3 regions of the Streptomyces marincola genome follow, and region 3 is predicted to be linked to each of the others. Evidence: predicted binding sites of a transcription regulator. Region 3 holds the regulator's gene; each other region holds the start of a gene.

Region 1 (2,264 bases), 2.6 Mb from region 3:
ACGTGCCGCGGATCTTGTTGACGACGAGGGTGGACAGCGCCTCGCCCTCCACGTCCTCGGCGACGATCAGCAGCGGGCGCGAGCCGCCGGACTGCATGATCTTCTCCAGCAGCGGCAGCAGGTCCTGGATGGAGGAGATCTTGCCCTGGTGGATCAGGATGTAGGGGTCGTCGAGGACGGCCTCCATGCGCTCCTGGTCGGTGACCATGTAGTGCGACAGGTAGCCCTTGTCGAAGGCCATGCCCTCGGTGAAGTCCAGGTCGAGCCCGAAGGTCTGGGACTCCTCGACGGTGATCACACCGTCCTTGCCCACCTTGTCCATGGCCTCGGCGATCAGCTCGCCGACCTGCTTGTCCTGGGCGGACAGCGCGGCGACGGCCGCGATGTCCTCCTTGGAGTCGATCGGCCGGGCGCTGGCGCGCAGGTCCTCGGCGACGGCCTCGACGGCCGCGTCGATGCCGCGCTTGAGCCCGGAGGGGGAGGCGCCGGCGGCCACGTTGCGCAGACCCTCGCGGACGAGCGCCTGCGCCAGAACGGTGGCGGTGGTGGTGCCGTCACCCGCGATGTCGTTGGTCTTGGTCGCCACCTCCTTCACCAGCTGCGCGCCCAGGTTCTCGTACGGGTCCTCGGACTCGACCTCGCGCGCGATGGTGACGCCGTCGTTGGTGATGGTCGGCGCGCCGAACTTCTTGTCGATGACGACGTTCCGGCCGCGGGGACCGATGGTCACCTTGACCGCGTCGGCGAGCTGGTTGACGCCGCGTTCGAGGGCGCGCCTGGCGTCCTCGTCAAACTTCAGGATCTTCGCCATGGGTGTGGATGTCCCTTGCGTTCTTCGGAGAAACGAGACCGCGCCCCGGGCGCCCGCGGCTGTGTCGGCCGGGGGGACCAGGGCGCGGTGCGATCACTTTTCGATGATCGCCAGCACGTCACGAGCGGAGAGGACGAGGTACTCCTCGTTGTTGTACTTCACCTCGGTGCCGCCGTACTTGCTGTACAGCACGATGTCGCCGACCTTCACGTCGAGCGGCAGGCGGTTGCCGTCCTCGAAGCGGCCGGGACCGACGGCGAGGACGGTGCCCTCCTGGGGCTTCTCCTTGGCCGTGTCGGGAATGACCAGGCCCGAGGCCGTGGTCTGCTCGGCGTCGAGCGGCTGGACCACGATGCGGTCCTCAAGCGGCTTGATGGCAACCTTGGAGCTGGCGGTCGTCACGATCCGACCTCCCCCTTCGGAGATCTCACGGGGTTTTCTATGGCTGGATGGCGACGTGGTGAACCCGTCGTCGCGGGTGCCGGGTCCGCCTGTCGCGCGATCTGGCACTCCCGTAGGGAGAGTGCCAGCGTCGAGACTATGCGGCGGTTAGCACTCAGTCAACTAGAGTGCCAGCCACCCGCGGCGGACACCCGTCGCGAACGGCGCGTGAGCACCCGAAACGCCCGTTGACCGGGGGCGGTTGACCCGTTGCGCCCCCCCTGCGCCCCGGCGCGCCCCCCGGCGCGTCCGGGGACGGACGCGCCGGAGCCCCCGCCTCCGCACGGAGCCGCGGACGAGGCAGACGGCGGGTGATCAGGGGCGGGGGCGCGGGCCAGGGCCGGCGGCGGGCGCGGGAAGCCGGGGGCGGGGGCTCAGCTCTCGTGCAGTGCGGAGCGCAGCGCGTCGATGGCCAGGTGCCGGGCGACGTTCGCCGCGCGGGTGTCCCGCAGGCTGTCCAGAAGCAGGAAGTCGTGGACCATCCCCGCCACCCGGACGGCCGTGACGTCCACTCCCGCCTCGCGCAGCTTGGCCGCGTAGGCCTCCCCCTCGTCGCGCAGCACATCGGCCTCGTCGGTGATGACGAGCGTCCTGGGCAGCCCCTTGAGCTGGTCGATGCTCGCGCGGAGTGGCGAGGCGTACGGTTCCGAGCGGCGTTCCCGGTCGGGGGCGTAGTGGTCCCAGAACCAGATCATGCCGTCGCGGGTCAGGTAGTAGCCGTCGGCGAACTGCTGGTACGAGGCCGTCTCGAAGTCGGCGTCCGCCACCGGGTAGAGCAGGACCTGCGCCTTGAGGTCGAGTCCGCCGCGCTCCTTGTTCATCAGCGCGAAGACCGTGGCCATGCAGCCGCCGACCGACTCACCTGTCACGGCGATCCGCGACGTGTCCAGGCCGTGCGCGGAGCCGTGCCCCGCGACCCACTGGCCGACGGCGTAGTTCTGTTCCACCTGGGTGGGGTACCTGGCTTCCGGCGCCCGGTCGTAGACCGGGAAGACGCCCGCCGCGCCCGCTC
Region 2 (2,264 bases), 1.2 Mb from region 3:
ATGACGGCCACGCCGCCGGCCAGCTTCGCCAGACGCTCCTGGAGCTTCTCGCGGTCGTAGTCCGAGTCCGAGGCGTCGATCTCGGCGCGGATCTGGTTGACCCGGCCCTGGACCTGGTCGCTGTCGCCGGCACCGTCGACGATGGTGGTCTCGTCCTTGGTGATGACGACCTTGCGGGCGCGGCCCAGCAGGTCGAGGGTCGCGTTCTCCAGCTTGAGGCCGACCTCTTCGGAGATGACCTGGCCGCCGGTGAGGATCGCGATGTCGCCCAGCATGGCCTTGCGGCGGTCGCCGAAGCCCGGGGCCTTGACGGCGACGGACTTGAAGGTGCCGCGGATCTTGTTCACGACGAGGGTCGACAGGGCCTCGCCCTCGACGTCCTCGGCGATGATCAGCAGCGGCTTGCCCGACTGCATGACCTTCTCCAGCAGCGGAAGGAGGTCCTTCACGTTGCTGACCTTGGAGTTCACGATGAGGATGTAGGGGTCCTCAAGCTCCGCCTCCATGCGCTCCATGTCGGTGGCGAAGTAGGCGGAGATGTAGCCCTTGTCGAAGCGCATGCCCTCGGTGAGCTCCAGCTCAAGCCCGAAGGTCTGCGACTCCTCGACCGTGATGACGCCTTCCTTGCCGACCTTGTCCATGGCCTCGGCGATCAGCTCACCGATCTGGGTGTCGCCGGCCGAGATGGAGGCGGTGGAGGCGATCTGCTCCTTGGTCTCGACCTCCTTGGCCTGGCTCAGCAGGGCCTCGGAGACCTTCTCGACGGCCGCCTCGATGCCCCGCTTGAGGGCCATCGGGTTGGCGCCCGCCGCAACGTTGCGCAGCCCCTCGCGGACCAGCGCCTGGGCGAGGACGGTCGCCGTGGTCGTGCCGTCGCCGGCCACGTCGTCCGTCTTCTTGGCGACCTCCTTGACCAGCTCGGCGCCGATCTTCTCGTAGGAGTCCTCCAGCTCGATCTCCTTGGCGATCGAGACACCGTCGTTGGTGATCGTGGGGGCGCCCCACTTCTTCTCCAGCACGACGTTCCGGCCCTTGGGGCCGAGCGTGACCTTGACGGCGTCGGCGAGCTGGTTCATCCCGCGCTCAAGGCCGCGCCGCGCCTCCTCGTTGAACGCGATGATCTTGGCCATGTGAAGTGGTCCTCCCAGGACTGGGGTGGATTGCTCCGGACCGCGCTGGCGCCCGCGACGGACGGCCCCGTGGCCGGCGGCTCCTTGCGCCGCCGTCCCCTGGACCTCACCGAACCGGTCCTTGCTGTCACTCTCGCCTTCAGAGTGCTAACGCCATGATTAGCACTCTGGCCCGGAGAGTGCAAGCAGACAGGGAAGCGCGGCAGGTCAGCGCCCCGGCCCGCGCCGGGCCACCGCCCGCCGCGGAGCCGCCTCGCGCGCGGGGCACCGGCGCGCGCACGCGTCAGGGCCCGCGTTCCCCTGGGGGAACGCGGGCCCTGGCGTGAGGTGCCGCGGTACGGTCGGCGAATCAGGCTGCCACTCGGACCATGTCGGCCTGTGGCCCCTTCTGTCCCTGCGAGATCTCGAACTCGACCCGCTGTCCCTCTTCCAGGGTGCGGTAGCCGTCCATCTGAATCGCGCTGTAGTGGACGAACACGTCCGCACCACCGTCTACCGCGATGAAGCCGTAGCCCTTCTCCGCGTTGAACCACTTGACGGTGCCCTGAGCCATTCCAAACTCCCCATTTTGCCGGCCCTTTCACGAGACCGCACTTCGCGGGCCCGGGTCAGACCTCTCAGACCCCACCCCCGGGCGGTCGGGGGGTGTACGCCGGAACGCGTCGACCGCCGCTGAATGTATCTGCACGGACGCCCAGTGCAACAGGCCATTCGGCAGAGAATTCTTGGGGCGCCAGAACGGGCAAAAACCGCATATCGCTTGAAAGTTGAAGTTTTCGCCGGTGACCAAAAGCATCAACCCGACAATTGGTGCACCAATTTTCCGCACAATGTCCGCGTGAAGTGTCGTGAATTCACATGCGGAGCGCCCTTGCCCGACGGGCCGCCGTCCGGGCCAGGCCACTTTAGCGTTCCGGACACACGCGACCGCCCCGGGCCCGGAACGGGCGCGGGGCGGCGCGCGGCGTCGGGTGCGGGGCGGCCGGGTCAGCCGCCGGCGACGGCCGGGATGATCGACACGCCTGCGCCGTCCGGGGTGGACGTGCCCAGGCCATCGGCGAAGCGCACGTCGTCGTCGTTCACGTAGACGTTCACGAAACGGCGCAGCCTGCCGTCGTCGTCGAGCACCCGGGC
Region 3 (2,264 bases):
CCTGGATCTCCTTGGTCGTGCCGAACGCCGCCTCGTTGAGGTCGATCTCCAGACGGATCATGGCGTCCTGGCCGCGCCGGGTGCGCGACTTCGGCCCGCGCTGCGCGGCGGTGCCGAAGAAGGCGTCCATGATGTCCGAGAAGTTCCCGAAGCCGGCGCCGAATCCGGCGCCCGCGCCTGCCGACGCGCCGCCCATGGGGTCGCCGCCCAGGTCGTACATCTGCTTCTTCTGCGGGTCGGAGAGCACCTCGTAGGCGGTGTTGATCTCCTTGAACCGCTCCTGGGTCTTCGGGTCCGGGTTCACGTCCGGGTGCAGCTCGCGGGCCAGCCGGCGGAAGGCCTTCTTGATCTCCTCCTGCGAGGCGTCCCGCTGCACACCGAGGATCGCGTAGTAGTCGGCCGCCACTTAGTTCTCCGCGAGGATCTGTCCGACGTAACGTGCCACTGCGCGCACCGCTCCCATCGTTCCGGGGTAGTCCATGCGGGTCGGTCCGACCACGCCGAGCTTGGCGACCGCCTCGTCTCCTGAACCGTAGCCGACCGACACCACCGACGTGGACGTCAGCCCCTCATGGGCGTTCTCGTGACCGATGCGCACGGTCATGCCCGAGTCCTTCGCCTCGCCGAGCAGCCTCAGCAGCACCACCTGCTCCTCCAGTGCTTCGAGCACCGGGCGGATGGTGAGCGGGAAGTCCTGGCCGAAGCGCGTCAGGTTGGCCGTGCCGCCGATCATCAGCCGTTCCTCGGTCTCCTCGGCCAGGGTTTCGAGCAGCGAGGACAGCACCGTCGTGACCGTGCCGCGCTCCTCCTGGTCGAAGGAGTCGGGCAGGTCCGCGACCAGCTGCGGCACATCGGGGAAACGCTCGCCGACGATCCGGCTGTTGAGCCTCGCCCGCAGGTCGGCCAGCGAGGTCTCGCCGAACGGCGCCGGGCAGTCGATGACGCGCTGCTCCACGCGCCCGGTGTCGGTGATCAGCACCAGCATCACCCGGGCCGGGGCGAGCGAGAGCAGCTCCACGTGCCGCACCGTGGAACGGCTGAGCGAGGGGTACTGCACCACGGCGACCTGCCGGGTCAGCTGGGCGAGCAGCCGGACCGTGCGGCCGACGACGTCGTCGAGGTCGACGGCCCCGGCCAGGAAGTTCTGGATGGCGCGGCGCTCGGCGGGCGACAGCGGCTTGACGCCGGCGAGCTTGTCGACGAACAGCCGGTAGCCCTTGTCGGTGGGCACCCGGCCCGCGCTGGTGTGCGGCTGGGCGATGTAGCCCTCTTCCTCAAGCGCCGCCATGTCGTTGCGCACCGTCGCGGGCGAGACATGCAGGTTGTGCCGCTCGGTCAGCGCCTTGGAGCCCACCGGCTCCTCGGTGCCCACGTAGTCCTGAACGATCGCGCGCAACACTTCGAGCCTGCGTTCGCTCAGCATGTCGCACCTCCCGTCCTGCCGTCCGTGAGCGGTTCGCCGCCCTGGCACTCACGCGCGAGGAGTGCCAGGCCCTGGTCCAGTGTACGGCCGGGTCGCACGGCCAGGGAATGCGCGGCGGGCAGTTCCTGCCCGCCGCGGCCGCGAACACCGCAGGACCTGCCCGGTCGTCCGAGTGGTTAACGTCACGCCATGGCATACGCGGAGGAGCACGAGACGGAGCACGCGTGGGAACGGCCGGCCCCCGGCGTCCTGCGCCGCCGGCTGCCCGGGTGGGACGAGACGGTGGGCGCCGTCGCCGGTGCGGACGGCGTGCTCATGGTGGACACGGGACCCTCGGCCGCGGACGGCGCCGCCCTGGCCCGGGAGGCGGCGGCGCTGCTCGGGGCGCCCGTCACCCGGGTCGTCGTCACCCACCCGCACTTCGACCACGTGCTCGGGCTCGGGGCCCTGCCCGCGGCCGAGGCGTACGGCGCGGCCGGGCTCGGCGCGCTGCTCGCGGACCCGGCCGGGCGGGCGGATGTGGCGGCTTCCGCCGAGGAGTACGGCGTGCCGGGTGAACGGGCCAGGGCGGACGCGGCGGCCCTGGATCGGCCCTGGCGCGAGGTGCGCGGCGAGCTGGCGCTCGACCTCGGCGGCGGGCGCGAGGTGCTGCTCGCCGACCTCGGGCCCGCGCACTCGGGGCACGACGTCGTCGTGGTGGTCCGCGGCCCGGTGCCCGTGGTGTTCTGCGGCGACCTGGTCGAGGAGTCCGGTGAGCCGCAGGCGGGCGAGGACGCGCACCCGGCCCTGTGGCCCGCCGCGCTCGACCGGCTGCTCGCGCTCGGCGGTCCCGACGCGCTGT

The links. The regulator HrcA, encoded in region 3, represses chaperone genes, less so after heat shock. The targets are predictions, from matches to a motif close to TTNGCACTCNGNNNNNCNGAGTGCNAA.
Region 1: groES (co-chaperone GroES) is a predicted target of HrcA. The motif match lies at 1,361-1,387, and genes of this name have one in related genera.
Region 2: groL (chaperonin GroEL) is a predicted target of HrcA. The motif match lies at 1,290-1,316, and genes of this name have one in related genera.

The regions. Positions count from the first base shown of each region.
Region 1 covers NZ_CP084541.1:4,363,999-4,366,262, reverse strand. The annotation lists gene groL (chaperonin GroEL) at 1-811, opposite strand, end outside; gene groES (co-chaperone GroES) at 905-1,213, opposite strand; gene LC193_RS19255 (alpha/beta hydrolase) at 1,627-2,264, opposite strand, start outside.
Region 2 covers NZ_CP084541.1:2,979,198-2,981,461, forward strand. The annotation lists gene groL (chaperonin GroEL) at 1-1,130, opposite strand, end outside; gene LC193_RS12680 (cold-shock protein) at 1,480-1,683, opposite strand; gene LC193_RS12685 (MoaD/ThiS family protein) at 2,118-2,264, opposite strand, start outside.
Region 3 covers NZ_CP084541.1:1,795,291-1,797,554, forward strand. The annotation lists gene dnaJ (molecular chaperone DnaJ) at 1-406, opposite strand, end outside; gene hrcA (heat-inducible transcriptional repressor HrcA) at 407-1,423, opposite strand; gene LC193_RS07690 (MBL fold metallo-hydrolase) at 1,613-2,264, shown strand, end outside.